DNA from 2 places in the Streptomyces vietnamensis genome. Region 2 is predicted to be linked to the other one. Evidence: riboswitches for the same ligand, from Rfam matches in the RefSeq annotation. Region 2 holds a riboswitch; the other holds the start of a gene.
The links. A riboswitch is a leader RNA that binds a small molecule or an ion and turns the genes downstream of it on or off. The one in region 2 is predicted to bind glycine.
Positions count from the first base shown of each region.

Region 1 (14,179 bases), 4.4 Mb from region 2:
CACGCCGCCCTCGGGCTCGACGCCCTGGAGCTTGAAGGGGGCCGAGACGATCGAGCCGACCGTGTGGCGCGGGTTCAGCGAGCCGTACGGGTCCTGGAAGATCATCTGGACGTCCCGGCGCAGCGGGCGCATGCCCGAGACGCCGAGGTGCGAGATGTCCGTGCCCTGGAACTCGATCTTCCCGCCGGTCGGTTCGAGGAGGCGGGTGATGAGCCGGCCCATCGTCGACTTGCCGCAGCCGGACTCGCCGACGACGCCGAGCGTCTCACCGGGGTAGACCTCGAAGTCGAGCCCGTCGACCGCCTTGACCGCACCGGTCTGACGCTGGAGCAGGCCCTTCCGGATGGGGAAGTGCTTCTGCAGGCCGGTGACCTTCAGCAGGGGTTCCATCGTGTCGCTCACAGCTTCGGCGCAATCTCTTCGGTCCAGATGCGGGTGCGCTCCTCCTGCGGCATGTGGCAGGCCGAGTGGTGACGCTCTCCGACGAGGGTCAGCTCGGGGCGCTGGGTGCGCGTGATGCCGCCCTTGGGGACGTCGGCGTACGGGCAGCGGGGGTTGAAGGCGCAGCCGCTCGGGACGTTGATGAGGCTGGGCGGGTTGCCCTTGACCGGGATGAGCCGCTCGGTCTGCTCGCGGTCGATCCGCGGCATCGAGCCGAGCAGGCCCCAGGTGTAGGGGTGCTGCGGCTCGTAGAAGACGGACTCGGCCGGTCCGCGCTCGACGCAGCGCCCGCCGTACATCACGAGGATGTCGTCGGCGAGCTCGGCGACGACGCCGAGGTCGTGCGTGATGATGATGACCGCGGAGCCGAACTCCTTCTGGAGGTCGCGCATCAGGTCGAGGATCTGGGCCTGGACGGTCACGTCGAGCGCCGTGGTGGGCTCGTCGGCGATGAGGAGCTCGGGGTTGTTGACGAGCGCCATGGCGATCATCGCGCGCTGGCGCATGCCGCCGGAGAACTCGTGCGGGTAGTTGTCGAACCGCTTGGCGGGCTCGGGGATGCCGACCCGGTCGAGGAGTTCGACGGCCCGCTTCTTCGCCGTCTTCTTGTCCACGGGGTGGTGGACGCGGTACGCCTCCACGATCTGGTGGCCGACCGTGTAGTACGGGTGCATCGCGGACAGCGGGTCCTGGAAGATCATCGCCATCTCGCGGCCGCGCATCTTGCGGACCTCTTCCGGGTCGCCGGAGAGGAGCTCGCGCCCGTTCAGCCAGATCTCGCCGGAGATCTTGGCCTTCTGCCGGCCGTACTGGCCGACCGTGTGCAGGCCCATGATGCCGAGCGAGGTGACCGACTTGCCGGAGCCGGACTCGCCCACGATGCCGAGGGTCTTGCCCTTCTCCAGCTGGAAGCTGAGGCCGTCGACCGACTTCACCAGACCGTCGTCGGTCGGGAAGTGGATCTTCAGGTCGCGTACGTCGAGGAAGGCTTCGGAGGGGGCGGACTTCCCGGTGTCGACGGGCTCTCCCACCGCCGCGCCGGTCTTCGTCAGCTTGTCCGTCATGCGAGCCTCACTCGGGGGTCGATCACCGCGTACAGCAGGTCCACCACGAGGTTCGCGAGGACGACGCAGGCGGCGGTGATGAGGGTGACGGCCAGGATCAGCGGCAGGTCACGCTCGCTCACGCCCTTGATGGCGAGGCCGCCGAGTCCGTGGAGGCTGAACGCGGTCTCGGTCAGGATCGCGCCGCCGATGAGGGCGCCGAGGTCCATGCCGAAGATGGTCAGGATGGGGGTCATGGTGGAGCGCATGGCGTGCTTGCCGAGCACGACCGACTCCGGCAGGCCCTTGGCCCGCGCGGTGCGGATGTAGTCCTCGCCGAGGACCTCCAGCATGGTGGCGCGGGTGAGGCGCGCGTACATCGCCGCGTACAGGAAGGCCAGGGTGACCCAGGGGAGGAGCAGGCCGCCGAACCAGCCGGTGAACGACTCGGTGATCGGCACGTACGAGGCGTCGACCCAGCCGAGCTGGGTGCGGAAGACGAGCATCGCCAGCATGGCGGTGAAGAAGATGGGGAGCGAGACACCGGCGAGCGCGGTGATCATCGCGGCGCGGTCGATGATCGTGCCCCGCTTGAGCGCGGAGACCACGCCCGTGGCGACACCCATGACCAGCCACAGCACGGCGGCGCCGATGACCATGGACAGGGTGACCGGGAAGGCGTCGGCGAGCATCGTCGACACGTCCTGCTCGGTACGGAACGAGTAGCCGAAGCAGGGCGCGGCGCAGTGGATCGTGTCGCCGCCGCCGGTGTAGTCCCGGCCGACGAAGATGCCCGAGACGAAGTGCCAGAACTGCACCAGGATCGGATCGCCCAGGCCGAGCTTCTGCCGGATGGCCTCGATGGAAGCCGGATCCGCCTGCTTGCCGACGAACATCGCGGCAGGATCACTGCCGGTCATCTTGGGGATGAGGAAGAAGATGCTGAGCGTCACGAGCGTGACGACGAGCAGCATCACGACGACTGCGAAAAGCCGTCGGATTATGTATGCAAGCATGCGGTCGGCCGGTCGGCGGCCGGGGAATCCGGTCGGATTCCCCGGCCGCCGGGGCGGCCATCACCTGCCCTTCGGACCTGGCGGCGGGTGGTGCGCCGGTGAAGCGGGTCGGATTACTTGACGACGCCGAGCGACGCGTAGTCGTAGCGGCCGTTGTAGGCGTCCGCCGTGTAGACGTTGGTCAGCCGGGAGCTGCGCCAGATGATGTTCTTCTCGTTGGTGAAGGGCAGGTAGACCGCGGCCTCCGACACCTTCGTGTTGATCTGCTTGTAGAGCTCGCCGGCCTTGGTCGGGTCGGTCTCCTTCAGCGCCTGGTCGAACAGGCCGTTGATGGCCTTGTCGTTCAGCTCGGAGAAGTTGTTGTTGCCGCTCTGCAGGATGAAGCGGCCGTCGACCAGCGGCTGGAGGAAGCCCTGACCGGTCGGGAAGTCGGCGCCCCAGCCCATGATGATGATGCCGTAGCCCTTCTCCTTGACCACCTTCGGCGAACCGATGATGCCCGAGGTCTGGGCGCCGTCGAACTGGTCGATCTGGGCGTCGATGCCGACGGCCTTCAGCGACTGCTGGAGGGACTCGGCGGTCGCGATCTCGATCTTCTTGTTGTTGCGGACCGCGATCGTGGTCTTGAAGCCGTTCGGCTTACCGCACTTCTTCAGCGCCTCCTTGGCCTTGGCCAGGTCGGGGGCGCCGCTGAGCTTGCCGTACGGGTCGGCCTGCGGGTCGGCGCCCTTGATGCCCGGCGGCAGCATGTTGGGGGCGATGTCGCCACCGGCCTGCGGGCCACCACGGGCGGTCTGGAGGGACTTCGAGTCGGCGGCGTAGATGATCGCCTTGCGGCACTCGATGTTGGGGATCACCGTCTGCGGGAAGACCGCGTAGCGGATGAAGCCCGTCTGCGGGTTGTCGACGTTGTCCTTGTGCTGCTGGAGCACCTTCTGGCGGGCGGCGGCGCCGACACCCGTCGCGTTGATGTCGAGGTCGTACTCGCCCTCGACCAGACGGTTGTCCATGTCGTCGGCGTTCGTGGTGAACGTGACGCTGATGCTGTCCGGGAGCGCCTTGCGGACGGTGTCGGTCTTGGCGTCCCACTTGTCGTTGCGGACGAGCTTGATGGACTTGTTCGGCGTGTACGACTGCCACTTGTACGGGCCGGAGGAGAAGGGCTTCAGGCCGTACTGGGCCTTGGTGTCCTTGTCCTGGCGGACCGGGGAGGCGGCCGGCATGGCCAGCATCTGCAGGAAGTCGCCGTTGGCGACCGGCAGCTTGAAGACGATGGTCTTGTCGTCCGGCGTCTCGATCGCCTTCAGACCGAGCTTGTCCGTGGTGGTGTCCTTGTACGGACCCTTGTACTCGCCCTTGGGGTCGAGGACCTGCTGGAGGTAGATCGGGCCGCCGGAGATGACGTCCTGGGCCCAGATGCGCTCGATGCCGTACTTGATGTCCTTGGAGGTGATCGGCTTGCCGTCCTCCCAGGTGATCCCGTCCTTCAGCGTGAAGGTGTAGGTGAGGCCGTCGGCCGAGACCTTGCCGGCGTCGGTGGCGAGGTCGGGGACCAGCTCGGTGGAGGCGGTGCCCGGGGCGGCCTTGAAGGTGACCAGCTGGCGGGTGTAGTAGCGGGCGAAGTCCCACACGAAGCCGTAGTAACCGCGCTGCGGGTCCCAGTTGTCGGCCTCCTGCGAGCCGATGAACTTCAGCTCGCCGCCCTTCTTGTCGGAGGCGTTGGCGACCTTGTTCACACCGGCGTTGAAGCCGGGCGCACCCGCGCTGCCCTTGCCGCCGTCCTTGCCGCCGCCACCGCCACAGGCGGTGGTGACGACCATCGTGGCCGCCGCAAGCAGCGCGCCCGCGGCGATTCTGCGCTGAGAGCTCTTCAGCATGGGTCCAGCAACCTCCGGGATAGTGGCGGCCGTCACGGCGGTCCGCCGAGTGGGGATGGGCCTCCTGTCGCCAGCGGCAGGGGCGGGTCTTGCGTGTCGTCGGCGAACGGTCAGCGGGAGCCCTTCGGGTCGAGCGCGTCACGCACGCCGTCGCCGAAGAGGTTGAACGCCAGAACGGTGATGAAGATCGCGAGGCCGGGAATCACCATGAACAGGGGGTCCGACTCGTAGGTGGTGATGGCCGTCGACAGCATCTGGCCCCAGGAAGCGGTGGGAGGCTTCACACCCGCGCCGAGGAAGCTGAGCGCCGCTTCGGTCAGGATGTTGGTGGGGATCATGAGGGTCGCGTAGACCGTGATCGGGGCGATCAGGTTGGGCAGCAGTTCGCGGCGCAGGATGTAGAACCGGCCGGCGCCCAGGCTCTGGGCGGCCTCGACGTACTCGCGGTTGCGCAGCGAGAGGGTCTGGCCTCGGACGATGCGTCCGACGTACGGCCAGCCGAAGAAGCCGATCACCAGGACGAGGGCGGCGATGCGCACGCCCGAACCGTCCAGGCCGAGCAGTTCGTTGGGCAGCACCGAGACCAGGGCGATCGTGAAGAGCAGCTGCGGGAAGGCGAGCATGACGTCCATGACCCGGCTGAGGGCCGCGTCGATCCAGCCGCCGAAGTAGCCCGCGATGATGCCGAGGATCGTGCCGAGGAAGACCGCGAAGACCGCCGCCAGGAAGGCGACGAGCAGCGAGATCCGGGCGCCGTAGACGATCCGGCTGAAGACGTCGCGGCCGTTGACGGGCTCGACGCCGAGGAGGAAGTCGCCGTTGATGCCGCCCCAGGACCCGATCGGCGTGCCGAACAGCGGGTCGATCTGGTCCTCGTGGAACTCGTCCGGCGGGTGGCCGAGGAGGCCCACGATGACCGGCGCGAAGATCGCGACGAGGATGAGGAAGATGACGACGAAGGCGCCCGCGAGGGCCAGCTTGTCGCGCTTGAGGCGGGTCCAGGCGATCTTCCAGGGCGAGCGCCCCTCGATCGCCTTGCCGGCCGCGCCGGACTTGTCCGGAGTGCCGGGAGCGTCGGGCGCGCCGTCGACGGTGGCGGTCGCCTCGCCCGCACTCGTCTCGTGCAGTGGTGCCGTCATCGTGGTGAGGACCCCTCTCGGCCGCCGGTAGCCGGCCCTTGCCCGCCGCGGGTAGCGGCTCGGTGGAACAACCTGCTGGGCACCTGCTCGAAAGGAGCCGAACGCCCGGTGTTCCGGGGAGTCTTCAATGCGCTTGTGATCAACCGCCAGCCCTGACGGGCAATGTTTGCTCAAACGTGATGCGGTGCTGCGACTTCCGTTATCCGGACGTCGCGATCACCTGAGCGGACCAACCGGGGCTCTCTTGTGCGCAATCGGACATGCCGCTCAACTGGTGTCTTCACCCATGGAATTGGGGTGAACGAAGGCCTCCGGAGCGGACTCCGGAGGCCTTTGCCGACAAGTGGGACACGAGGGACGTCTCAGTATCCGGACGGAGCCGGGGGCGGGTATCCGTACCCCGGGACGGATGCGGAACCACGTCCGGCATGCGCCTCGCGGTCGTAGAAGGGGCGCGCGTTCGCCCGCAGCCACAGGGCCACCGGGTCGTACGCGTCGGAGAGCGCGACCGTGGAGACGGGCAGTCCGTCGGGGACGGAGCCGATCGACTGGCGCATCATCGAGCGGACCGCGTCGACGGCCGCCGGGGACGTGTCGTACAGGTCGAGACCGATGGCGAGGTACGGGGAGCCGAGCGCCGGCTGCACCCAGCCGCGGCGCAGCGACCGGACGGCCTGGGTGCGGTGCGCGTTCTGCGTGAGCAGGGCGTAGAACTGCGGGAGCTCCAGGGCGGGCTCGGTGACGCGCAGCGGTCCGGCGGGCATCCGGTCGAGACCGGTGGCGATCCGGCGCAGGTCGGGCCAGGGGATGCCGACGCCGCCGCCGGGGGCGTGCGGATTGAGCCAGACGCCCCAGCGGTCGGGGTAGAGGGCGCGGGCGATCTCGCGGCCGGTGACGAGCTCGTGGGCGCGGTTCCAGCCGGAGGCGGCGAGCTCCTGGGGGGAGGTGACGCAGGGCGCGTAGCCGAAGCCGTCGACCTCCATGTTCCCGTACTGGGCGTCGGGCGAGCCGGGGGCGCCCTGCCAGAGCAGCATCCAGAGCTCGCCGTCGGCGAGGGCGTGCAGCAACTGCTCGTACGCGTCGTAGCGTCCGGGTTCCACCTGGCGCAGCATGTGCTCGACCCGTCCTCCGGTCGCAGCGGTGCCTGACGCGCTCACCCTGGGTCCCGCCCCTCTTCCGTTCACCACGTACGTCTGTCCAGCGATCGAGTCAGTTCAGCTTAAACAGGGGGCCGTCTACACGGCGGCGCGCTGGTAGAAGGGGCGCACCCGCTCCAGCATCCAGTCGCCGACCGGGTCCTGCGCCATGTCGAGCAGGATGAGGTTGACCGGCCAGGCGACCTCGACGCGGCCGAGGGCGCGGCCGAGGGCGTCCAGGGGGGCGTTCCGGTCGACGCCGTCCCAGCCGCCCAGCTGGACGCCGATGAAGAGGGCCGGTTCGGTGCCCTCGACGCTGGCGAGGGCACGGCGGGCGGTGGTGACGACCCCGGTGGCCTCGAACTCGGCGGAGGCGGCGGCGAGGAAGTCGACCGGGTCGTCCTGCCAGTCGGGCTCGAAGAGCCGGACGCGGCCGCCGCTGGCGGGGCCGTCGAGCGGGGTGCGGCCGGCGCGGCAGAGCTCGGCGACGGCGGGCGGGGGCAGCGGGACGCCGACGGTGCCGCCGGGGTTCACGGCGATGCCGAGCTGCGGGGGCAGTCCGCGGGCGAAGTCACGGGCGGGGGCGACGGTGAAGGACATGTGGTCGCCGACGCAGGCGAGGAACTGCTGCTCGGAGCTGAAGACGGGCACGTAGGCCGCGCCCTCGATCTCCATGGTGGCGAGGTCGAGACTCTGGCTGTCGGGGCCGCCGCCGTTGGGCAGGGGCACCCAGACCGGGCTGCGGCCCAGCACCTCGACCAGTCGGCCTCCGGCCTCGGGGTTCCCGAGTGAGGCGGCAAGGACCTCTTCGAGCTCGTTGCCCGGCCACGTCACGTCCACGGTCGCGTTTCCCCTTCTCGCACGGCCTGCCGCACCGGCCGCCCGGCAGCACCCTAACGCCGCCCCGGCACCGCCGTGGCCAAAAGGGAAGCGTACGGGCGTCCCGGGACGGAAGCGGGACGCCCCCTGCCGCGCCCGCCCTGCCCGGCCGCACCTCCGACCGCGCCCCCGGCCGCCCCGCCCGGCCCGTGTCCGACCACCCCGCTCGGCTCGTATCCGGCCGGCCCGCTCGGCCCGTATCCGGCCGGCCCCCCGGCCCGTGTCCGACCGCCCCGCTCGGCCCGTATCCGACCGCCCCACTCGGCCCGTATCCGACCGCCCCGCCCGGCTCGTGTCCGGCCGGCCCTCGGCCCGCGACCGTCCGGCACCCTGTCCGGCCTCGGCCTTCGTCCGCCCTGCGCCGGCCCGGGGTCTTCAGGCCCCTCAGGCCGCCTCGCGGAAGTCGATCCGGTGGAGGGAGTCGGCGGCGGCGCGGTCGAGGAGGGTCGCCGAGGCGCAGCCGTGCGGCAGGCTGCCGGACTCGGCGGCCCGCAGGAGCCGGCCGACGGCCCTCCGGTGCCGCGCGAAGGCGTACGCGGAGACGCCCCGGCCCCGGGCGTCCTGGCCGGCCCGGGCGATGTCGGGGGTGACGTCGAGGAGGAGCAGGTGCAGGGCGCGGCCGCGGCGTCTCGCCTCGCGGGCGAGCCAGCCGCGCACCCAGGCCTGGGTGCCGCAGTCGTGGACGATCAGGCTCGCGCCGGAGCGCAGGGCGCGGCGCAGCCCGGCGTAGTGCGCGATCCGGACGAGGGGGCGGTAGACGGCGTACGGGAGGAGGCGCGGCATGCGGGCCTCCCAGCGCTCGCGGGCGTCCTGGGAGTCGATGCCGCTGCCCTGGGCGGCGCGCTTCATCAGGGTGGACTTGCCGCTGCCGGGCAGCCCGGAGACGACGACGAGGTCGCCGGCGGCGAAGGTGAGGGCGCGGGGGCCGCGGCCGCCGCGCTCGCGCAGGTCCCGCAGAAGACGGCCACGGGCCCGCTGGGACGGTATGCCGGTGCTCGTCGCGTATGCGCCGGTGTGCTGGATCCTCATCGCTCTCCCCCTGTCGGGCCTCGGAGACCTGAGGAGACCCTTGCCCACGAAGTGTAAAGAGATGGTAATGCGGCACAAGCGATTTGCCCCGCCGACACCGCGTGCGATGATGTGCGCGCCAGGCGCGCACAGTCGCCGCACAACCGCATACCGGCCGCTCGAATCCGCGCGGGAGAGTTCCGGACCGCCGAGCGCGTCCGGGCGCCGAAGGAGCAAGACCCTCCCTTGAATCTCTCAGGCCCCGTACCGCGTGGATGAGGCAGATCTGAAAAGCGGGACACGTCACCGTGTCCCCACCCAAGGTGCAAGCCGAGGATGCTCTCGGTGAACCTCTCAGGTTCCATGACAGATGGGGAGGACGTCCTCGCCCGTCATGTGTTTCGTCACCGATCACGCCCTTGGGACCCGGGAGCCACCCCATGACCACTGCCCCCCGCCTGACCGCCCTCGATGCCCTGCATCGTTCGCTGGGCGCGACCATGACCGACTTCGCCGGCTGGGACATGCCGCTGCGGTACGGCAGCGAGCGCGACGAGCACAACGCCGTCCGCACCAAGGCCGGCCTCTTCGACCTCTCCCACATGGGCGAGATCACGGTCACGGGCCCGCAGGCCGTCGACCTCCTGGACTACGCCCTCGTCGGCAACATCTCCACGGTGGGCAACGGCCGCGCCCGCTACACGATGATCTGCCGGGAGGACGGCGGCATCCTCGACGACCTGATCGTCTACCGCCTCGGCGAGACGGAGTACATGGTCGTCGCCAACGCCTCCAACGCCCAGGTCGTCCTCGACGCGCTGACCGAGCGCGCGGCCGGCTTCGACGCCGAGGTCCGCGACGACCGTGACGCGTACGCCCTGATCGCGGTCCAGGGCCCGGAGTCCCCCGGCATCCTGAAGTCGCTCACCGACGCCGACCTGGACGGTCTGAAGTACTACGCCGGCCTGCCCGGCACGGTCGCCGGCGTCCCCGCTCTGATCGCCCGCACCGGCTACACCGGCGAGGACGGCTTCGAGCTGTTCCTGAAGCCCGAGCACGCCGAGGGCGTCTGGAAGGCGCTGACCGAGGCGGGCGAGGGCGTCGGCCTGATCCCCTGCGGCCTGTCCTGCCGTGACACGCTCCGCCTGGAGGCGGGCATGCCGCTGTACGGCCACGAGCTGACCACCGCCCTCACCCCCTTCGACGCGGGCCTCGGCCGGGTCGTGAAGTTCGAGAAGACGACGAACGAGGGCCGCTTCGTCGGCCGCGAGGCCCTGGAGAAGGCCGCCGAGCGCGCCGAGACCGCCCCGCCGCGCAAGCTCGTCGGTCTGATCGCCGAGGGCCGCCGGGTCCCGCGCGCCGGCTTCCAGGTCGTCAAGGACGGCGAGGTCATCGGCGAGGTCACCTCCGGCGCCCCCTCCCCGACCCTCGGAAAGCCGATCGCGATGGCGTACGTGGACGCGGCGCACGCCGAGCCCGGCACCCAGGGTGTAGGTGTGGACATCCGCGGCACCCACGAGCCGTACGAGGTCGTCGCGCTGCCGTTCTACAAGCGCCAGAAGTGACGCGGTCGTCCCACTTCTCGTCTCACCACGCAAGACCCACGTTCATCAGTACTCCCCCGATCCAGGAGAATCAGGTCATGAGCAACCCCAACGAGCTGCGCTACACCAAGGAGCACGAGTGGCTGTCGGCCGCCGAGGACGGCGTCGCGACGGTCGGCATCACGGAGTTCGCGGCCAACGCGCTCGGTGACGTCGTCTACGCCCAGCTCCCCGAGGTCGGCGACACCGTCACCGCGGGCGAGACCTGTGGCGAGCTCGAGTCGACGAAGTCGGTCAGCGACCTCTACTCCCCCGTCACGGGCGAGGTCGTCGAGGCCAACCAGGACGTGGTGGACGACCCGTCCCTGGTGAACACGGCTCCGTTCGAGGGTGGCTGGCTGTTCAAGGTGCGCGTCACCGGCGAGCCGGACGACCTGCTCGACGCCGACGCCTACACCGCGTTCTCCGCCGGAAACTGAGACCGGGCCCGAGACCCCCTAGGGATCGATTCATGTCGCTTCTGAACACTCCCCTCCACGACCTGGACCCCGACGTCGCCGCCGCCGTCGACGCCGAGCTCCGCCGTCAGCAGTCCACCCTCGAGATGATCGCCTCGGAGAACTTCGCTCCGGTCGCGGTCATGGAGGCCCAGGGCTCCGTCCTCACCAACAAGTACGCCGAGGGCTACCCGGGCCGTCGCTACTACGGCGGCTGCGAGCACGTCGACGTGGCCGAGCAGATCGCGATCGACCGGATCAAGGACCTGTTCGGCGCCGAGTACGCCAACGTCCAGCCGCACTCCGGCGCCTCCGCGAACCAGGCCGCCCTCTTCGCGATCGCCCAGCCCGGCGACACGATCCTGGGTCTCGACCTGGCGCACGGCGGTCACCTCACCCACGGCATGCGCCTGAACTTCTCCGGCAAGCAGTTCAACGTGGTCGCGTACCACGTGGACGAGGCCGGTCTGGTCGACATGGCCGAGGTCGAGCGCCTCGCCAAGGAGCACCGCCCCAAGGTGATCATCGCGGGCTGGTCCGCCTACCCGCGCCAGCTGGACTTCGCCGAGTTCCGCCGGATCGCCGACGAGGTCGAGGCCTACCTGTGGGTCGACATGGCCCACTTCGCGGGCCTGGTCGCCGCCGGTCTGCACCCGAACCCGGTCGAGTACGCGGACGTGGTGACCTCCACCACGCACAAGACGCTCGGCGGCCCGCGCGGCGGCATCATCCTGGCGAAGAAGGAGTTCGCGAAGAAGCTGAACTCCTCGGTCTTCCCCGGTTTCCAGGGCGGCCCGCTGGAGCACGTGATCGCGGCCAAGGCCGTCTCCTTCAAGGTCGCGGCCTCGGAGGAGTTCAAGGAGCGCCAGCAGCGCACCCTGGACGGCGCCCGCGCGCTGGCCGAGCGCCTGGTCCAGGACGACGTCACCGCCCACGGCGTCTCCGTCCTGTCCGGCGGCACGGACGTGCACCTGGTCCTGGTGGACCTGCGCAACTCCGAGCTCGACGGCCAGCAGGCCGAGGACCGTCTCCACGAGGTCGGCATCACGGTCAACCGGAACGCCGTTCCGAACGACCCGCGCCCGCCGATGGTCACCTCGGGTCTGCGCATCGGTACGCCGGCCCTCGCGACCCGCGGCTTCCAGGCCGAGGACTTCGCCGAGGTCGCCGACGTCATCGCGGAGACCCTGAAGCCCGGCTTCGACGCGGACAAGGCCGCGGCCCTCAAGGCCCGGGTGACGGCGCTCGCCGACAAGCACCCGCTGTACCCCGGCCTGAAGTAATTTCGTACCCTTTTGTTCGTACGGAATCTTCGGGGCACCGCGCACACTGGACAGTGAGCGCGGTGCCCCGCCCCATGCCCAGCCCTTCTTCACGCTTCTCTGCTCCACCCCGGCAGACAACGGCGTCTAGCCCCCACAAGGAGTCCTCCCGTGGCCATCTCGGTCTTCGACCTGTTCTCGATCGGCATCGGCCCCTCGAGCTCCCACACGGTGGGCCCCATGCGCGCGGCCCGGATGTTCGCCCGCCGCCTGAAGAACGAGGGCCTGCTCGCCCACACCGCGCAGATACGGGCGGAGCTGTACGGCTCGCTCGGCGCCACCGGCCACGGCCACGGCACCCCCAAGGCCGTCCTGCTCGGCCTGGAGGGCAACTCGCCGCGCACCGTCGACGTGGAGACCGCCGACGAGGAGGTCGAGCGGATCAAGGCGAGCGGGAGGATCAACCTGCTGGGCGCCCACGAGATCCCCTTCTCCTTCGACGACGACCTGGTCCTGCACCGCCGCAAGGCACTGCCGTACCACGCCAACGGCATGACCGTCTTCGCCTACGACGCGCAGGGCGCGCCGGTGCTGGAGAAGACCTACTACTCGGTCGGCGGCGGCTTCGTCGTCGACGGCGACGCGGTGGCGGGCGAGAACCCGATCATCCCGGACGACACCGTCCTGAAGTACCCCTTCCGCACCGGCGACGAGCTGCTGCGGCTGGCCCGGGAGACCGGCCTGTCGATCTCCTCGCTGATGCTGGAGAACGAGAAGGCCTGGCGCACCGAGGACGAGATCCGCGCGGGCCTGCTGGAGATCTGGCGGGTCATGCAGGCCTGCGTCTCGCGCGGCATGTCCCGCGAGGGCATCCTGCCCGGCGGCCTGAAGGTCCGCCGCCGGGCGGCGACCTCGGCCCGCAAGCTGCGTTCCGAGGGCGACCCGGCCGCGCACGCGATGGAGTGGATCACCCTGTATGCGATGGCCGTGAACGAGGAGAACGCGGCGGGCGGCCGGGTGGTCACCGCCCCGACCAACGGGGCGGCCGGCATCATCCCGGCGGTGCTGCACTACTACATGAACTTCGTGCCGGGTGCGGACGAGGACGGCATCGTCCGTTTCCTGCTGGCGGCGGGCGCGGTGGGCATGCTGTTCAAGGAGAACGCCTCGATCTCCGGTGCCGAGGTCGGCTGCCAGGGCGAGGTGGGTTCGGCCTGTTCGATGGCGGCGGGGGCGCTGGCCGAGGTGCTGGGCGGTTCGCCGGAGCAGGTGGAGAACGCGGCCGAGATCGGCATGGAGCACAACCTGGGTCTGACCTGTGACCCGGTGGGCGGTCTGGTGCAGATCCCGTGCATCGAGCGCAACGGCATGGCGGCGGTCAAGGCGGTCACGGCGGCGAAGATGTCGATGCGCGGCGACGGCAGCCATCTGGTCTCCCTGGACAAGGTCATCAAGACCATGAAGGAGACGGGTGCGGACATGAGCGTTAAGTACAAGGAGACCGCGCGGGGTGGTCTCGCGGTGAACATCATCGAGTGCTGAGACCGCGCGCACAACGGCCCGCCCCGGAAGGTCCCGGGGCGGGCCGTTGTCTTGCTCAGGCGCGGACCCAGAGGACGATGACGTCCGGGCGGTCGGCGCTGAAGGGCTCGCAGGTGAAGATCGGGCCCCAGGTCCGGTAGCCGGCCCTCCCCGCGGCCTGGCAGTCGGCGTACGAGGAGTAGGAGCTGTTCGCGTAGTAGCCGGGGCCGGGGTTGGCCTGGGCGGCTCCGGCGGCGCCGAGTGCGAGCGCCCCGGCGGTGACGGCGGTGGCGAGAGCGGCTGCTGTGCGGCGGTACATGGCATTGCCTCCTGAAAACGCCGGGATGCCCCGGCGGAGTGCGTGACGATGCGATGTGGTGCGTTGCGTTGCGGTACGTCCGGCTGCGCAGCCGGGGATGAACGTACCGTCACGGAAAGAACCGCACAATAGGTCTAGGCCAATGCGTCAGGTCGGGCCCGTCCGCCGGTCACACAACCCGCCACACAGCCCGTCGCACCGCCCTCACGCCGGCGTCGGCACCACGCTCCGGCCCGTCTCGTGGGCGTACAGCATCGCCCGGTCCCGCAGCGCCGCGTGCACCGCCATCCGGGCGTCCCTGCGGCGCTGCGCCGGGCCGTCGGGCAGGTGCAGGATGCCCGCGTTGCCCCGCGAGCCGCGCTGGATCTCGGCCGTGCGCGGGATCCTCAGCGCCTGGTAGCGGTCGAGCCGGGCCGCGGTCGTCGCCGCCGCCGGATCCGCCAGACAGGCCGCCAGGTCCATCGCGTCCTCGACCGCCTGGTTGGCGCCCTGCGCCA
Region 1 covers NZ_CP010407.1:5,866,785-5,880,963, reverse strand. Annotated here, with positions in the region: gene SVTN_RS26530 (ABC transporter ATP-binding protein) at 1-390, opposite strand, end outside; gene SVTN_RS26525 (ABC transporter ATP-binding protein) at 399-1,505, opposite strand; gene SVTN_RS26520 (ABC transporter permease) at 1,502-2,500, opposite strand; gene SVTN_RS26515 (ABC transporter substrate-binding protein) at 2,614-4,377, opposite strand; gene SVTN_RS26510 (ABC transporter permease) at 4,488-5,516, opposite strand; gene SVTN_RS26505 (enhanced serine sensitivity protein SseB C-terminal domain-containing protein) at 5,879-6,673, opposite strand; gene SVTN_RS26500 (enhanced serine sensitivity protein SseB) at 6,752-7,492, opposite strand; gene SVTN_RS26495 (AAA family ATPase) at 7,916-8,560, opposite strand; glycine riboswitch at 8,720-8,819, shown strand; gene gcvT (glycine cleavage system aminomethyltransferase GcvT) at 8,980-10,104, shown strand; gene gcvH (glycine cleavage system protein GcvH) at 10,182-10,562, shown strand; gene glyA (serine hydroxymethyltransferase) at 10,595-11,863, shown strand; gene SVTN_RS26475 (L-serine ammonia-lyase) at 12,014-13,384, shown strand; gene SVTN_RS26470 (hypothetical protein) at 13,440-13,682, opposite strand; gene SVTN_RS26465 (FAD-dependent monooxygenase) at 13,887-14,179, opposite strand, start outside.
Region 1: it holds a riboswitch for glycine, as region 2 does, so the genes downstream of both, gcvT (glycine cleavage system aminomethyltransferase GcvT) here and gcvP (aminomethyl-transferring glycine dehydrogenase) in region 2, are expected to answer to the same signal.

Region 2 (14,179 bases):
CGGGAAGCTCGCCCGGCGCTGGAACCAGATCAGCAGCCTCGGCCGGCTGCTCGACCCCGCCGCCGACCGGCTCTACATCGTTTCCACGCTCATCGGGCTGACCTGGCGCGAGATCCTGCCGCTCTGGCTGACCGCCGCTCTTTTCGCCCGCGAGTTGATGTTGCTCGTGATGGTGGGAATCCTCCGCCGGCACGGCTACCCGCCGCCGCAGGTGAACTTCCTCGGGAAAGCTGCGACTTTCAACTTGATGTACGCCTTCCCGCTGCTGCTTCTCAGTGACGGAACCGGCTGGCTTTCGTCACTCGCTGAAGTTTTCGGGTGGGCCTTCGCCGGATGGGGTACAACTCTGTATTGGTGGGCAGGGATCCTCTACGTGGTCCAGGTCCGTCGACTCGTGAAGGCGGATACCGCGGCCGATTGAGCCCGTCTGTCCTGTGTCGAGCAGCGTTGCCGGCAACAACGAGGACGTCCGAGGGTCCCTGAACGGACAGGTGAAGTCGGCAGGACCGTCGTCTCTTCAAGGAGGACGCTTCCGACATGAAGGCCGTCGTGATGGCCGGTGGCGAAGGAACCCGCCTTCGCCCCATGACCTCGAGCATGCCCAAGCCTCTGCTGCCGGTGGTGAACCGGCCGATCATGGAGCACGTCCTACGACTGCTCAAGAGGCACGGTCTCAACGAGACCGTCGTCACCGTGCAGTTTCTCGCCTCTCTCGTCAGGAACTACTTCGGCGACGGAGAAGAGCTCGGGATGGAGCTCACGTATGCCAACGAGGAAAAGCCACTCGGTACAGCGGGAAGTGTGAAGAACGCCGAGGAAGCGTTGAAGGACGACGCTTTTCTCGTAATCTCGGGGGACGCGCTCACCGATTTCGACCTCTCCGATCTCATCGCCTTCCACAAGGAGAAGGGCGCCCTCGTCACGGTCTGTCTGACCAGGGTGCCCAATCCGCTGGAATTCGGGATCACGATCGTCGACGAAGAGGGCAAGGTCGAGCGCTTCCTCGAGAAACCCACCTGGGGGCAGGTCTTCTCGGACACCGTGAACACGGGCATCTACGTGATGGAGCCCGAGGTCTTCGACTACGTCGAAGCGGATGTTCCGGTCGACTGGTCCGGCGATGTCTTCCCGCAGCTCATGAAGGAGGGCAAGCCGATCTTCGGCTATGTCGCCGAGGGCTACTGGGAGGACGTCGGCACCCACGAGAGCTATGTGAAGGCCCAGGCGGACGTCCTGGAGGGCAAGGTCCAGGTCGACATCGACGGCTTCGAGATCTCGCCCGGGGTGTGGGTCGCCGAAGGTGCCGAGGTCCATCCCGAGGCGGAGCTGCGCGGACCGCTCTACATCGGTGACTACGCCAAGGTCGAGGCCGGCGCCGAGATCCGTGAGCACACCGTCATCGGCTCGAACGTGGTCGTGAAGAGCGGTGCCTTCCTGCACAAGGCGGTCGTCCACGACAACGTCTACATCGGGCAGCAGAGCAATCTGCGGGGCTGCGTGATCGGGAAGAACACCGACATCATGCGGGCCGCCCGGATCGAGGACGGAGCCGTCATCGGGGACGAGTGCCTCGTCGGAGAAGAATCGATCGTGCAGGGGAACGTGCGCGTCTACCCCTTCAAGACGATCGAGGCCGGCGCCTTCGTCAACACCTCGGTCATCTGGGAGTCCCGGGGCCAGGCCCATCTCTTCGGGGCGCGCGGGGTCTCCGGCATCCTGAACGTGGAGATCACCCCCGAGCTGGCCGTACGGCTGGCGGGGGCGTACGCCACGACCCTGAAGAAGGGGTCGACCGTCACCACCGCGCGTGATCACTCCCGGGGTGCCCGGGCGCTGAAGCGGGCAGTGATCTCCGCGCTGCAGGCCAGCGCCATCGACGTACGGGACCTGGAGAACGTACCGCTGCCGGTGGCGCGGCAGCAGACCGCGCGGGGAAGCGCCGGCGGGATCATGGTGCGGACCTCGCCCGGGGTGCCCGACTCCGTGGACATCATGTTCTTCGACGAACGCGGGGCGGACCTCTCGCAGGGCGGGCAGCGGAAGCTCGACCGGGTGTTCGCGCGCCAGGAGTACCGGCGGGCGTTCCCCGGGGAGATCGGCGACCTGTCGTTCCCCGCGAGCGTCTTCGACTCGTACACCGGCTCGCTGCTGCGGAACGTCGACACCACGGGGATCGCCGAGGCGGGGCTGAAGGTCGTCGTGGACGCCTCCAACGGCAGCGCCGGGCTCGTCCTGCCCAGTCTGCTCGGGCGGCTCCAGGTCGACTCGCTGACGATCAACCCCGGGCTCGACGAGTCCCGGCCCACCGAGTCGGCCGAGAGCCGGCGGGCCGGCCTCGTACGGCTCGGGGAGATCGTGGCCTCGGCGCGGGCCGCGTTCGGGGTGCGGTTCGACCCCGTCGGCGAGCGGCTCTCGCTCGTGGACGAGCGGGGGCGGATCATCGAGGACGACCGGGCGCTCCTGGTGCTCCTCGACCTGGTGGCGGCCGAGCGGCGGTCCGGGCGGGTCGCGCTGCCGGTCACCACGACGCGCATCGCCGAGCAGGTCGCCGCGTACCACGGCACCCAGGTCGAGTGGACGACCACCTCGCCCGACGACCTCACCCGGGTGGGACGCGAGGAGTCGACGATCTTCGGTGGCGACGGGCGCGGCGGGTTCATCGTGCCCGAGTTCAGCAGCGTCTTCGACGGGGCCGCCGCCTTCGTGCGGCTGATCGGTCTCGTGGCGCGGACGCAGCTCACGCTGAGCCAGATCGACGCCCGGATCCCGCGGGCGCACGTCCTGAAGAAGGACATCGCGACCCCGTGGGCCGTGAAGGGGCTCGTGATGCGCAGGGTGGTGGAGGCCGCGGGCAGCCGCTCCGTGGACACCACCGACGGAGTCCGGGTGGTCGAGGCCGACGGGCGGTGGGTGATGGTGCTGCCGGACCCCGCCGAGGCCGTCACCCATCTGTGGGCGGAGGGGCCCGACGACGCCTCCGCCCAGGCCCTGCTCGACGAGTGGGCCGAGGTGGTCGACAGCGCAGGTCGCTGACGGTCCGGACCGGTGAGGACGGGAGGTGCCCGAGGGGTGCCTCCCGTTCCTGGGGAGGGGCCATTCGGCGGTAGGTCGTGCGACGTGCGACGATGTGCGGCATGTCGCAGCAGCCCCCCGTTCGGAGCACCGGATCACCGCCGCCGCGTCCGGACGCCTCCATGTCGCTGCTGAACAACGTGATCGACCACGCGCTCGATGACGGCTACGCCGAGGCGACTGCCCGGCGCGCGGCCGAGGGCGGTGGGCTGCCCCGTAACCTGCGGGCCAAGCTGGGTGTCGCCGCGGGTCTTCTGCTCGCGGCCGTCGTGGTGACCGTCGGTGCGGCCGAGGCGCGGATCTCCGCGCCGGTCGTCGCCAAGGAGCGGCAGGACCTGATCGACCGGATCGAGAAGGAGACGTCGACCGCCGACCGGCTGGAGGCGGACGTCGAGCGGATCCGGACCGAGGTCGGGGAGCGCCAGCGGCAGGCCCTGCAGCAGCACGGCGGCGACCAGGCCGAGCTCGTGGCCCTGCTGTCGGGCGCCACGCCCGTGCACGGTCCCGGGGTGAGGCTCGTCGTCGACGACGCCAAGGGCACCGACACCGGGGGCGGCGGACCGCGGGAGAGCAGTGGCTTCTCCGACACCGGCCGGGTCCGCGACCGGGACATGCAGCGGGTGGTCAACGGGCTGTGGGAGTCGGGTGCCGAGGCCGTCGCGATCAACGGCCAGCGGCTGACGTCGCTGTCCGCGATCCGGGCCGCAGGTGACGCCATACTGGTCGACAACAAGCCGCTGGTGCCGCCGTACACCGTCCTCGCGATCGGGGACGGACAGCGGCTGAGCACCGCGTTCCAGGACAGCGCCGACGGGCAGTACCTGCACGTGCTGGTGGAGAACTTCGGGATCAGGAGCAGGATCTCGGTCGAGGGCGACGTACGCCTGCCGGCCGCGCCGAGCCTGACCGTACGTACCGCAGAGCCGAGGGGGGCCGGGGTGGCGACGCCCTCCGGTCGGGCCACGGCCGACACAGGGAAGGGCACATCGTGATCGCCGTACTGGGCCTGATCGTCGGAGTCGTGGTCGGACTGTTGGTCCGCCCCGAGGTTCCGGCGGTGGTCGAGCCCTATCTTCCGATCGCCGTGGTCGCCGCCCTCGACGCGGTCTTCGGCGGCCTGCGGGCCATGCTCGACGGGATCTTCGTCGACAAGGTCTTCGTGGTCTCGTTCCTCTCCAACGTGGTCGTGGCCGCGCTGATCGTCTTCCTCGGCGACAAGCTGGGCGTCGGAGCGCAGCTGTCGACCGGTGTGGTCGTCGTGCTCGGCATCCGTATCTTCTCCAACGCGGCCGCCATCCGGCGTCACGTCTTCCGGGCGTGAGGCCGATGAGCGAGAACCCTCAGAACCCCGAGCGGCCCGAGGACGCGGAGAAGTCCGAGAATCCGGAGAGGCCCGGGGGAGAGCAGCCCGAGACCCCCGAGGTCGTGAAGCCCGGGGTCGTGAAGCCCGAAGTGGTGAAGCCCGAGGCCGTGAAGCCCGAGCCCCCGAAGACCGAGATGCCGCGCGAGGACGTCCGGGTGCCCGAGGTGCCCGTCGTGGCCGGGCCGCCAGCCGTCGCCGAGCCGAGTGGGCGGCGGAGGCTCGCCTCCGCCTTGTGGCCGCCGCGGGTGACCCGGGCCCAACTCGTCGTCGCACTGCTGCTGTTCGTCCTCGGTCTTGGCCTGGCCATCCAGGTCTCCTCGACGAGCGAGAACAGCGCGCTGCGCGGGGCCCGTCAGGAGGACCTCGTGCGGATCCTCGACGAACTCGACGACCGCACGCAGCGCCTGGAGGACGAGAAGGCCCGCCTGGAGAAGCAGCGCTCCGAGCTGGAGTCCAGCTCGGACCAGGCCGAGGAGGCGCGCAAGCAGACCCAGGAGAAGGAGCGGCAGCTCGGCATCCTGGCCGGTTCCGTCGCCGCCGAGGGGCCGGGCATCACCCTCACCGTGGGGGACCCCACCGGGGCGGTCGAGTCGGACATGCTGCTCGACGCCATCCAGGAGCTGCGCGCGGCGGGCGCCGAGGCGATCCAGGTCAACGGTGTCCGGGTGGTTGCGGACAGTTATTTCACCGGTAGCGGTGACGACATGCGGATCGATGGAACGAAGGTGGCCGCTCCGTACGTCTTCAAGGTCATCGGCAAGCCGGAAGATCTCGAGCCCGCGCTCAACATCCCCGGCGGTGTCGTGCAGACCCTGGAGAAGGAGCAGGCCACAGCCACGGTGGAGCGGTCGGCGAAGATCGTCGTCGACGCCTTGCGACCCGCGAAGCGGCCTGACTACGCTCAGTCGTCCTCCCAGTGAGAGGGGGACGTGGGGGGTCCCGCGACAAGGGCATGACGTTGCGGGGGGTCGGCGCACCACAAGGGTGGTGCGTGGTGGAAACTGTCCGGAGGATACGGACGTTGTGAAGGTGTCCGGGTCGGCAGGTGTGAAGGATCTCGGTTCGTCCTGCCCCACGGGCGGGTCTGTTTCGGTCAAGGGGAATCGCCCGTGAGTTTTTTTGCGAAGTTGTTCGGCAAGAGCGGACGTGAGGACGGCGGCAACGCCAAGCACCGCGCGTCGCGCCACGCCCAGAGCGAGGAGCAGGGTGCCGAGCGCCCGCTGTTCCGTGACGAGGTCGACGGCCGGGGCGGTGACATTCCGGGCGCCCAGGGCGCGTCGTCTGTTGACCCTGCCGGTGCCGCCCGCATAGGTTTCGGAGAACCATCAACCTCAAGTACGGGTGGAGGGTTTACGCCCGACCCGTACGCGACACAGACCTCCGCGGGGCAGCCGCGGCAGGAGGATGCGTCCATGCCGGTGTGTACGAGGTGCGGTCACCGCAACGCGGCCGACAGCCGGTTCTGCTCTCACTGCGGCACGCCGCTGCGGGGCGGGATCGCTCCCGAGCGCGCGTCGGAGACGACGTCGACGATCTCCATCTCGGGGCTCGAGGCGTACGACGCGGAGGTCACCGGCCAGACCGCGCTTCCGTCGCTGTCGCCCGAGGCGCTCGCCGCCGTGGAGGCGCTGCCTTCGGGTTCCGCGCTCCTCGTGGTGCGTCGGGGTCCGAACTCGGGCAGCCGGTTCCTGCTCGACGCCGATCTGACGACGGCCGGCCGTCACCCGCAGAGCGACATCTTCCTGGACGACTTCACGGTCTCCCGGCGGCATGTCGAGTTCCGGCGGGCGCAGGACGGCAGCTTCACCGTCGCCGACGTCGGCAGCCTCAACGGCACGTACGTCAACCGTGAGCCGATCGACTCGGTCGTCCTGTCCAACGGCGACGAGGTGCAGATCGGCAAGTACCGGCTGGTCTTCTACTCGAGCCAGCGAGGCGTGTGACGCCTCGGGGAAGCCCCTTCAGGGAAGGTCCATGCTGCGAACACCGACGGGCGGTGCCGGATCCGGCACCGCCACCGCGGGCGACCGGCTGGTCAGCATCGGCACGGTGCTGAACCAGCTGCGCGACGAATTTCCCGAAGTGACGATCTCCAAGATCCGGTTCCTGGAGGCCGAGGGGCTGGTCGAGCCCCGGCGGACGGCCTCCGGATACCGGAAGTTCAGCCCGCAGGACGTGGAGCGGCTCGCCCGCATCCTGCGGATGCAGCGGGACCACTACCTTCCGCTGAAGGTCATCCGAGAGCACCTCGACGCCCTCGAACGGGGCGAGCAGATCAAGCTCCCGGCGCCCGGACGCCGGCGGGACCTGCTCGAAGGGTCCTGGGAGCAGGACGAGGCGGAGGTGCCGGCCGCCGTGCGGCTGGGGCGGGCCGAGCTGATCGCCGCCGCCGAGGTGACCGAGACCGAGCTCGCCGAGTGGGAGTCGTACGGTCTGATCGCCGAGGCGGAGGGCGGCGGCTACGACGCCGAGACCGTCACCGTCGCCAGGCTCGTCGCGGACCTCGGGCGATTCGGTCTGGAGCCCCGGCACCTGCGGGCCGTCAAGGCGGCCGCCGACCGGGAGGCCGGGCTGATCGAGCAGGTGGTCGCGCCGCTGCGCCGGCACCGTAACCCGCAGACCAGGGCCCATGCGGAGGCCACCGCGCAGGAGCTCGCCGCGCAGTCGGTGCGGCTGCACGCGGCCCTCGTCCAGACCGCGCTGGGGATCCGGCTGCAGTGATCCGAAAGGGCGCTCGGAGGGCGCTCAGGCAGGGGTCGTGGAGGGCCCGACTATCCAAACCGGTCGGGCACGTCCTAGGGTTGCTGTGTGAACGAGCTCGACGTTGTGGGTGTCCGGGTGGAAATGCCCTCCAACCAGCCGATCGTGCTCCTGCGTGAAGTGGGAGGCGATCGGTACCTCCCCATCTGGATCGGACCGGGGGAGGCGACCGCGATCGCCTTCGCCCAGCAGGGGATGGCCCCGCCGCGGCCGCTGACGCACGACCTGTTCAAGGACGTGCTGGAGGCCGTGGGACAGGAGCTCACCGAGGTCCGCATCACGGATCTGCGTGACGGGGTCTTCTACGCCGAGCTGGTCTTCGCCAGCGGCGTGGAGGTGAGCGCGCGGCCGTCGGACGCGATAGCACTGGCCCTTCGGACCGGGACGCCGATCTTCGGCAGCGACGGTGTGCTGGACGACGCCGGTATCGCGATTCCGGACGAGCAGGAGGACGAGGTGGAGAAGTTCCGCGAGTTCCTCGACCAGATCTCACCGGAGGACTTCGGGAGCAGCAGCCAGTGAGGCGCAGCGGCGCGGCCGGAGGCCGTCCGCGGGGTGCCGTCAGAGCATTCGACTAGCCTTTCCCCGGAGAGGGACACGCGAAACCACTCTCAGGGTGATTATCACTCGGCGTGCCGAGTGTGGCGATCGTTGACGCACCCCGAGTGACTGCCTACCTTCGTGTGGGCAGGTCAAGGACGGAGGGTCGGCGTGATGAGCAGCGCGGACGGTACGGCAGGGAGCTCGCTCGGACGCGTGTCCGGGGAGAGCGGTCCGTATCCGCTTCACGGCAGTGTGGGCGACTTCGGGACGGACACCGGTGCCGGCGTCGCCGACGCGGCGATCGGCTACCGCGGGCCGACGGCCTGCGCGGCCGCCGGGATCACCTATCGCCAACTGGACTACTGGGCGCGCACCGGACTCGTGGAGCCGAGCGTGCGACCCGCGTACGGGTCGGGGACGCAGCGGCTGTACAGCTTCCGCGACGTCGTCGTACTGAAGATCGTCAAGCGTTTCCTCGACACCGGAGTGGCCCTCCAGAACATCCGGGCCGCGGTGCAGCACCTGCGCGCCCGGGGCTTCCGGGACCTGGAGCGGATGACGCTCATGAGCGACGGGGCCACGGTGTACGAGTGCTCCTCGCCCGACGAGGTCGTCGACCTCCTCCAGGGCGGGCAGGGCGTCTTCGGCATCGCCGTGGGGGTCGTCTGGCGGGACGTCGAGGCCGCGCTCTCGCAGCTCCACGGGGAGCGGGTCGACACCGGCGAGACGCTGATCGGGCACAACCCCGGCGACGAGCTGGCGCGGCGGCGGCGCGACAAGGCGGTCTGAGCGAGGCGGGCTGAGCAAGGCGACCTGAGCGAGGCGGTCCGAGCTAGGCGGTCCGAGCAAGGCGGGCTGAGGGCGGCTTTCGGCCTTCGGGGCGCCTCGGGTCCGGCGGAGTGCCCGGGCGTTCCTCGGGGGCGTTGTCAGTGGCGTAGGGCAGCATCGGACGTGTGAGAGCCGCGCCCACCATCCTGCATCTCGACATGGATGCCTTCTTCGCCGCAGCCGAGCAGGCGTCGAAGCCCAGCCTGCGTGGAAAACCCGTGATCGTCGGCGGCCTCGGGCCGCGGGGCGTGGTCGCCACCGCCTCCTACGAGGCCCGGCGCTTCGGGGTGCACTCGGCCATGCCGATGGGCCAGGCGCGGCGGCTCGCACCGAACGCGGCCTATCTCGTGCCGCGCTTCGCCTTCTACCGCTCGATCAGTGACCAGGTCATGGAACTGCTCCGGCGGCTCTCCCCGCTCGTGGAGCCCCTCAGCCTCGACGAGGCCTTCGTCGACCTCGAAGCCGGTGGTGTCGCCGACGACGGTGCGAGCGCCCGGGCCGCGGGGGAGCAGCTGCGGGGCGACATCCTCGCGACGACGGGGCTCACCGGGTCCGTGGGGCTCGCCGGGTCCAAGATGATCGCGAAGATCGCCTCCGAGGAGGCCAAGCCGGACGGGCTCGTCCTCATCGAGCCCGGGACCGAGCGGGAGCTGCTCGGGCCGCGCTCGGTACGGATCCTGCCCGGGGTCGGACCGGCCACGGGGGAGCACCTGCGGCGCGCCGGGATGACCACCGTCGCCGACCTCGTGGAGGCGGGCGAGGACGAGCTCGTACGGCTCCTGGGGCGGGCGCACGGGGCCTCGCTGTACCGGATGGCCCAGGGGTACGACGACCGGCCCGTGGTGGCCGAGAGGGACGCCAAGTCGGTGTCGGTCGAGGACACCTTCGACGTGGACCTGCACGACCGGGTGCGGATCCGGATCGAGGTCGAACGGCTCGCGGACCGGTGCGTGGGGAGGCTGCGGGCCTCCGGGCACTCCGGGCGGACCATCGTCCTGAAGGTGCGGCGGTACGACTTCTCGACCCTCACCCGGTCCGAGACGCTGCGGGGGCCCACGGACGACCCGGGCGTCGTCAGGGAGGCCGCGGGGCGGCTCCTGGAGGCCGTGGACACGACCGGGGGCGTGCGGTTGCTGGGGGTGGGGGTGAGCGGGCTCGCGGACTACACGCAGGAGGACCTGTTCGCCCAGGCGGAGGCCGAGGCCTCGGAGCGGCCGGCGGAGGAGGAGGCCGCGCCCGAGGAGGCCGCGGAGGCGGTGGCGGCGCCTTCCACCGCGACGGAGACCGCCGAGCGGGGCTGGATGCCGGGGCGCGACGTGCGGCACGCCGTGTACGGGGCCGGCTGGGTCCAGGGGAGCGGGGTCGGGCGGGTCACGGTGCGGTTCGAGGAGCCGTGGTCCGGGCCGGGCCGGGTGCGGACGTTCTCCGTGGACGACCCGGAGCTCGAGCCCTCGGAGCCGTTGCCGCTGGTGCGGGGGGACGCGGCGGCGTGACCCGCACCGGCCGTGCGGTGCGGGTCGTGCCGGTGGACGCGTCGTCCGGGGGCCTCAGGCGCCGTCCTGGCCCGCCAGGCGGCCGAAGTCCTTGTCCGGGACGTCCGGGGGCGGGGGCGGGAGGGACAGGCTGTAGTGGCGGTAGAGCTGGAGTTCCTGCTCGGGGGAGAGGTGGCGGCCCACGCCGAAGTCCGGGGCGTCCTTGATCAGGGCCTTCTCGTACGGGATGTGGAGCCCGTCGTCGAGCAGGGCGCTCGGCTCCAGGGGGACGAAGGCGTCCCGGCTGAACAGGCCCGTGCGGACCGCTGCCCATTCGGGGATGCCGGTCGCGTCGTCCAGGTACACCTCGTCCACGGTTCCGATCTTGTGTCCGTTCCGGTCGAACGCCTTGCGGCCGATCAGGCTGCGCGGATCGATATCGGTCTGCACGGTCCCTCCAACTGGTCGCAACTGCTCTACACCCCTACGAAAGTGCACAACTGGGATGTCGGCCACTTGAGCGATGGGAGCCGCAACCTCGCTGGTAGGCTGGTTGTGGCTGTCGACCCCGTGCGGGAGAGTCCCCCGGAGAAACCTTCCGGTGGGCGCCGAAGGAGCAAATCCTCCCCGGAATCTCTCAGGCCCCTGTACCGCGCGGACGAGGTCACTCTGGAAAGCAGAGCGGAATGTCCGACGGCATTTCGCTCTCACCGACGGTGAAAGCCGGCGGGCCGCGAGGCGTGCCGGTGAAACTCTCAGGTTGAGATGACAGAGGGGGAGGCCGTCCGGGTACCCGCGCCGTGGTGCCCCTCGCAGGTCGTGACGACCAGGAGGCCTCCGTACATGACCGCCAACCGCACTCCGCTCTCCGAGCTCGAACAGGGCATCCCGTTCGAGCAGCGGCACATCGGGCCCGACGCCGAGGCGCGGGCCAAGATGCTCGCCCAGGTCGGTTACGGCTCCCTCGACGAGCTCACGGCCGCCGCGGTGCCGGACGTCATCAAGAACGCCGAGGCGCTTGGCCTGCCGGCCGCGCGCACCGAGGCCGAGGTCCTCGCCGAGCTGCGCACGCTCGCCGACCGCAACCAGGTCCTCGCCCCGATGATCGGTCTCGGCTACTACGGGACCTTCACCCCGCCGGTCATCCTCCGGAACGTCATGGAGAACCCCGCCTGGTACACGGCCTACACGCCGTACCAGCCCGAGATCTCCCAGGGCCGCCTGGAGGCCCTGCTGAACTTCCAGACCATGGTCGCCGACCTCACCGGTCTGCCCACCTCCGGCGCCTCCCTCCTCGACGAGGGCACCGCCGCCGCCGAGGCCATGGCGCTCTCCCGCCGTGTCGGCAAGGTCAAGAACGGTGTCTTCCTCGTCGACGCCGACGCCCTGCCGCAGACCATCGCCGTCATCGAGACCCGCGCCGAGCCGACCGGCGTCGAGGTCGTCGTCGCCGACCTGAGCGCCGGCATCCCCGCCGAGGTCGCCGAGCGCGGCGTCTTCGGCGTGCTCATCCAGTACCCGGGTGCCTCCGGTGCCGTCCGCGACATCAAGCCGCTGATCGACGCCGCCCACGAGCTCGGCGCGATCGTCACCGTCGCCGCCGACCTGCTCGCGCTCACCCTGCTCACCTCGCCGGGCGAGCTCGGCGCCGACATCGCCGTCGGCACGACGCAGCGCTTCGGCGTCCCCATGGGCTTCGGCGGTCCGCACGCCGGCTACATGGCCGTCCAGGACAAGCACGCCCGCTCCCTGCCCGGCCGCCTCGTGGGCGTGTCCGTCGACGCCGACGGCAACCGCGCCTACCGCCTGGCCCTGCAGACCCGCGAGCAGCACATCCGCCGCGAGAAGGCCACCAGCAACATCTGCACCGCCCAGGTGCTGCTCGCCGTCATGGCCGGCATGTACGCCGTCTACCACGGCCCGGACGGTCTGAAGCAGATCGCCGAGCGCACGCACCGCTACGCCGCCGTCCTCGCCGCCGGGCTCACCGCCGGTGGCGTCGAGGTCGTCCACGGCTCGTTCTTCGACACCCTCACCGTCCGCGTGCCCGGCAAGGCCGACGAGGTCGTCGCCGCCGCCCGCGAGGCCGGGGTGAACCTCCACCGCGTCGACGCCGACCTCGTCTCGGTCTCCTGCGACGAGACCACCGGGCGCGAGCAGCTCGCCGCCGTCTGGGGCGCCTTCGGCGTCGCCGGCGACATCGAGGCCCTGGACGCCGCCACCGAGGACGCGCTGCCCGCCGGTCTGCTGCGCTCCGACGCGTACCTGACCCACCCGGTCTTCCACGCGCACCGCTCCGAGACCTCGATGCTGCGCTACCTGCGCAAGCTCGCGGACCGCGACTACGCCCTCGACCGCGGCATGATCCCGCTCGGCTCCTGCACCATGAAGCTGAACGCGACCACCGAGATGGAGCCGGTGACCTGGCCCGAGTTCGGCCAGATCCACCCCTTCGCCCCGATCGAGCAGGCGCAGGGCTACGTCACCCTCATCACCGAGCTGGAGGAGCGCCTCGCCGAGGTCACCGGCTACGACAAGGTGTCGATCCAGCCGAACGCCGGTTCGCAGGGCGAGCTGGCCGGTCTCCTCGCCGTCCGCGCCTACCACCGCGCCAACGGGGACGAGCAGCGCACCGTGTGCCTCATCCCGTCCTCCGCGCACGGCACCAACGCCGCCTCCGCGGTGATGGCCGGCATGAAGGTCGTCGTCGTCAAGACCGCCGACGACGGCGAGGTCGACGTCGAGGACCTGCGCGCCAAGATCGCCCAGTACCGCGACGAGCTGTCCGTGCTGATGATCACCTACCCGTCCACGCACGGTGTGTTCGAGGAGCACGTCGCCGACATCTGCGCCGAGGTCCACGAGGCCGGCGGCCAGGTGTACGTCGACGGCGCCAACCTGAACGCGCTGGTCGGTCTGGCCAAGCCGGGTCACTTCGGCGGCGACGTCTCGCACCTGAACCTGCACAAGACCTTCTGCATCCCGCACGGCGGCGGCGGCCCCGGCGTCGGCCCGGTCGGCGTCCGCGCCCACCTCGCCCCGTACCTGCCGAACCACCCGCTCCAGCCCACCGCGGGCCCGGAGACCGGCGTCGGCCCGATCTCGGCCGCCCCCTGGGGCTCCGCCGGCATCCTGCCGATCTCCTGGTCGTACGTGCGCCTCATGGGCGGCGAGGGACTCAAGCGCGCCACCCAGGTCGCCGTCCTCGCGGCGAACTACATCGCCAAGCGCCTGGAGCCGCACTTCCCGGTGCTCTACACCGGTCCGAACGGGCTGGTCGCGCACGAGTGCATCGTCGACATCCGTCCGCTGGCCAAGGCCACCGGCGTCAGCGTCGACGACATCGCCAAGCGCCTCATCGACTACGGCTTCCACGCGCCGACGATGTCCTTCCCGGTGGCCGGCACGCTGATGATCGAGCCGACCGAGTCCGAGGACCTGACCGAGCTCGACCGCTTCTGCGACACGATGATCGCGATCCGCGGCGAGATCGAGAAGGTCGCCTCCGGCCAGTGGCCCGCGGACGACAACCCGCTGCACAACGCCCCGCACACCGCGGCCGCGCTGGGCGGCGAGTGGAACCACCCGTACACCCGTGACGAGGCGGTCTTCCCGGCCGGTGTCTCGGCCGCCGACAAGTACTGGCCGCCGGTGCGCCGCATCGACGGTGCCTTCGGCGACCGGAACCTGGTCTGCTCCTGCCCGCCGCTGGACGAGTACGACAACTGAGCACGGGTCGAGGGCCGGTTCGGAGGGTTTTCCTCCGGGCCGGCCCTCGGCGTTTCCCTCGTACGGTGTCCTGCCGCTTTCAGGCGGCGGTCGTCACCTGTCCCGCGGTCAGCGGCCGGTGCGGGGCGATGATCTGCCCGTCCGGCAGCAGTTCACCGGTGTCCTCGAAGAGCAGGACGCCGTTGCACAGCAGGCTCCAGCCCTGCTCCGGGTGGTGTGCCATCAGTCGGGCCGCCTCCCTGTCGGCGGAGTCGGCGGTCGGACAGGCAGGCTGGTGCTGGCACATGGGTGGGTTCTTTCGCTGCGTCGTGGTGGATGTCCTGCGGCTCTGTGCGCTCATGGCCGCCCCCGTCGGTCGGTTCGGTTCCGGTCCCCAGTCTTGCCCCACGGACGGTCTTCCGCAGGTATTTCG
Region 2 covers NZ_CP010407.1:1,433,540-1,447,718, reverse strand. Annotated here, with positions in the region: gene clsA (cardiolipin synthase ClsA) at 1-421, shown strand, start outside; gene SVTN_RS06270 (mannose-1-phosphate guanyltransferase) at 538-3,033, shown strand; gene SVTN_RS06265 (DUF881 domain-containing protein) at 3,135-4,064, shown strand; gene SVTN_RS06260 (small basic family protein) at 4,061-4,393, shown strand; gene SVTN_RS06255 (DUF881 domain-containing protein) at 4,399-5,355, shown strand; gene SVTN_RS41900 (FHA domain-containing protein) at 5,437-6,378, shown strand; gene ftsR (transcriptional regulator FtsR) at 6,410-7,156, shown strand; gene SVTN_RS06240 (bifunctional nuclease family protein) at 7,244-7,717, shown strand; gene SVTN_RS06235 (MerR family transcriptional regulator) at 7,910-8,527, shown strand; gene SVTN_RS06230 (DNA polymerase IV) at 8,692-10,059, shown strand; gene SVTN_RS06225 (PRC-barrel domain-containing protein) at 10,114-10,488, opposite strand; glycine riboswitch at 10,602-10,701, shown strand; gene gcvP (aminomethyl-transferring glycine dehydrogenase) at 10,882-13,767, shown strand; gene SVTN_RS06215 (DUF5999 family protein) at 13,847-14,053, opposite strand.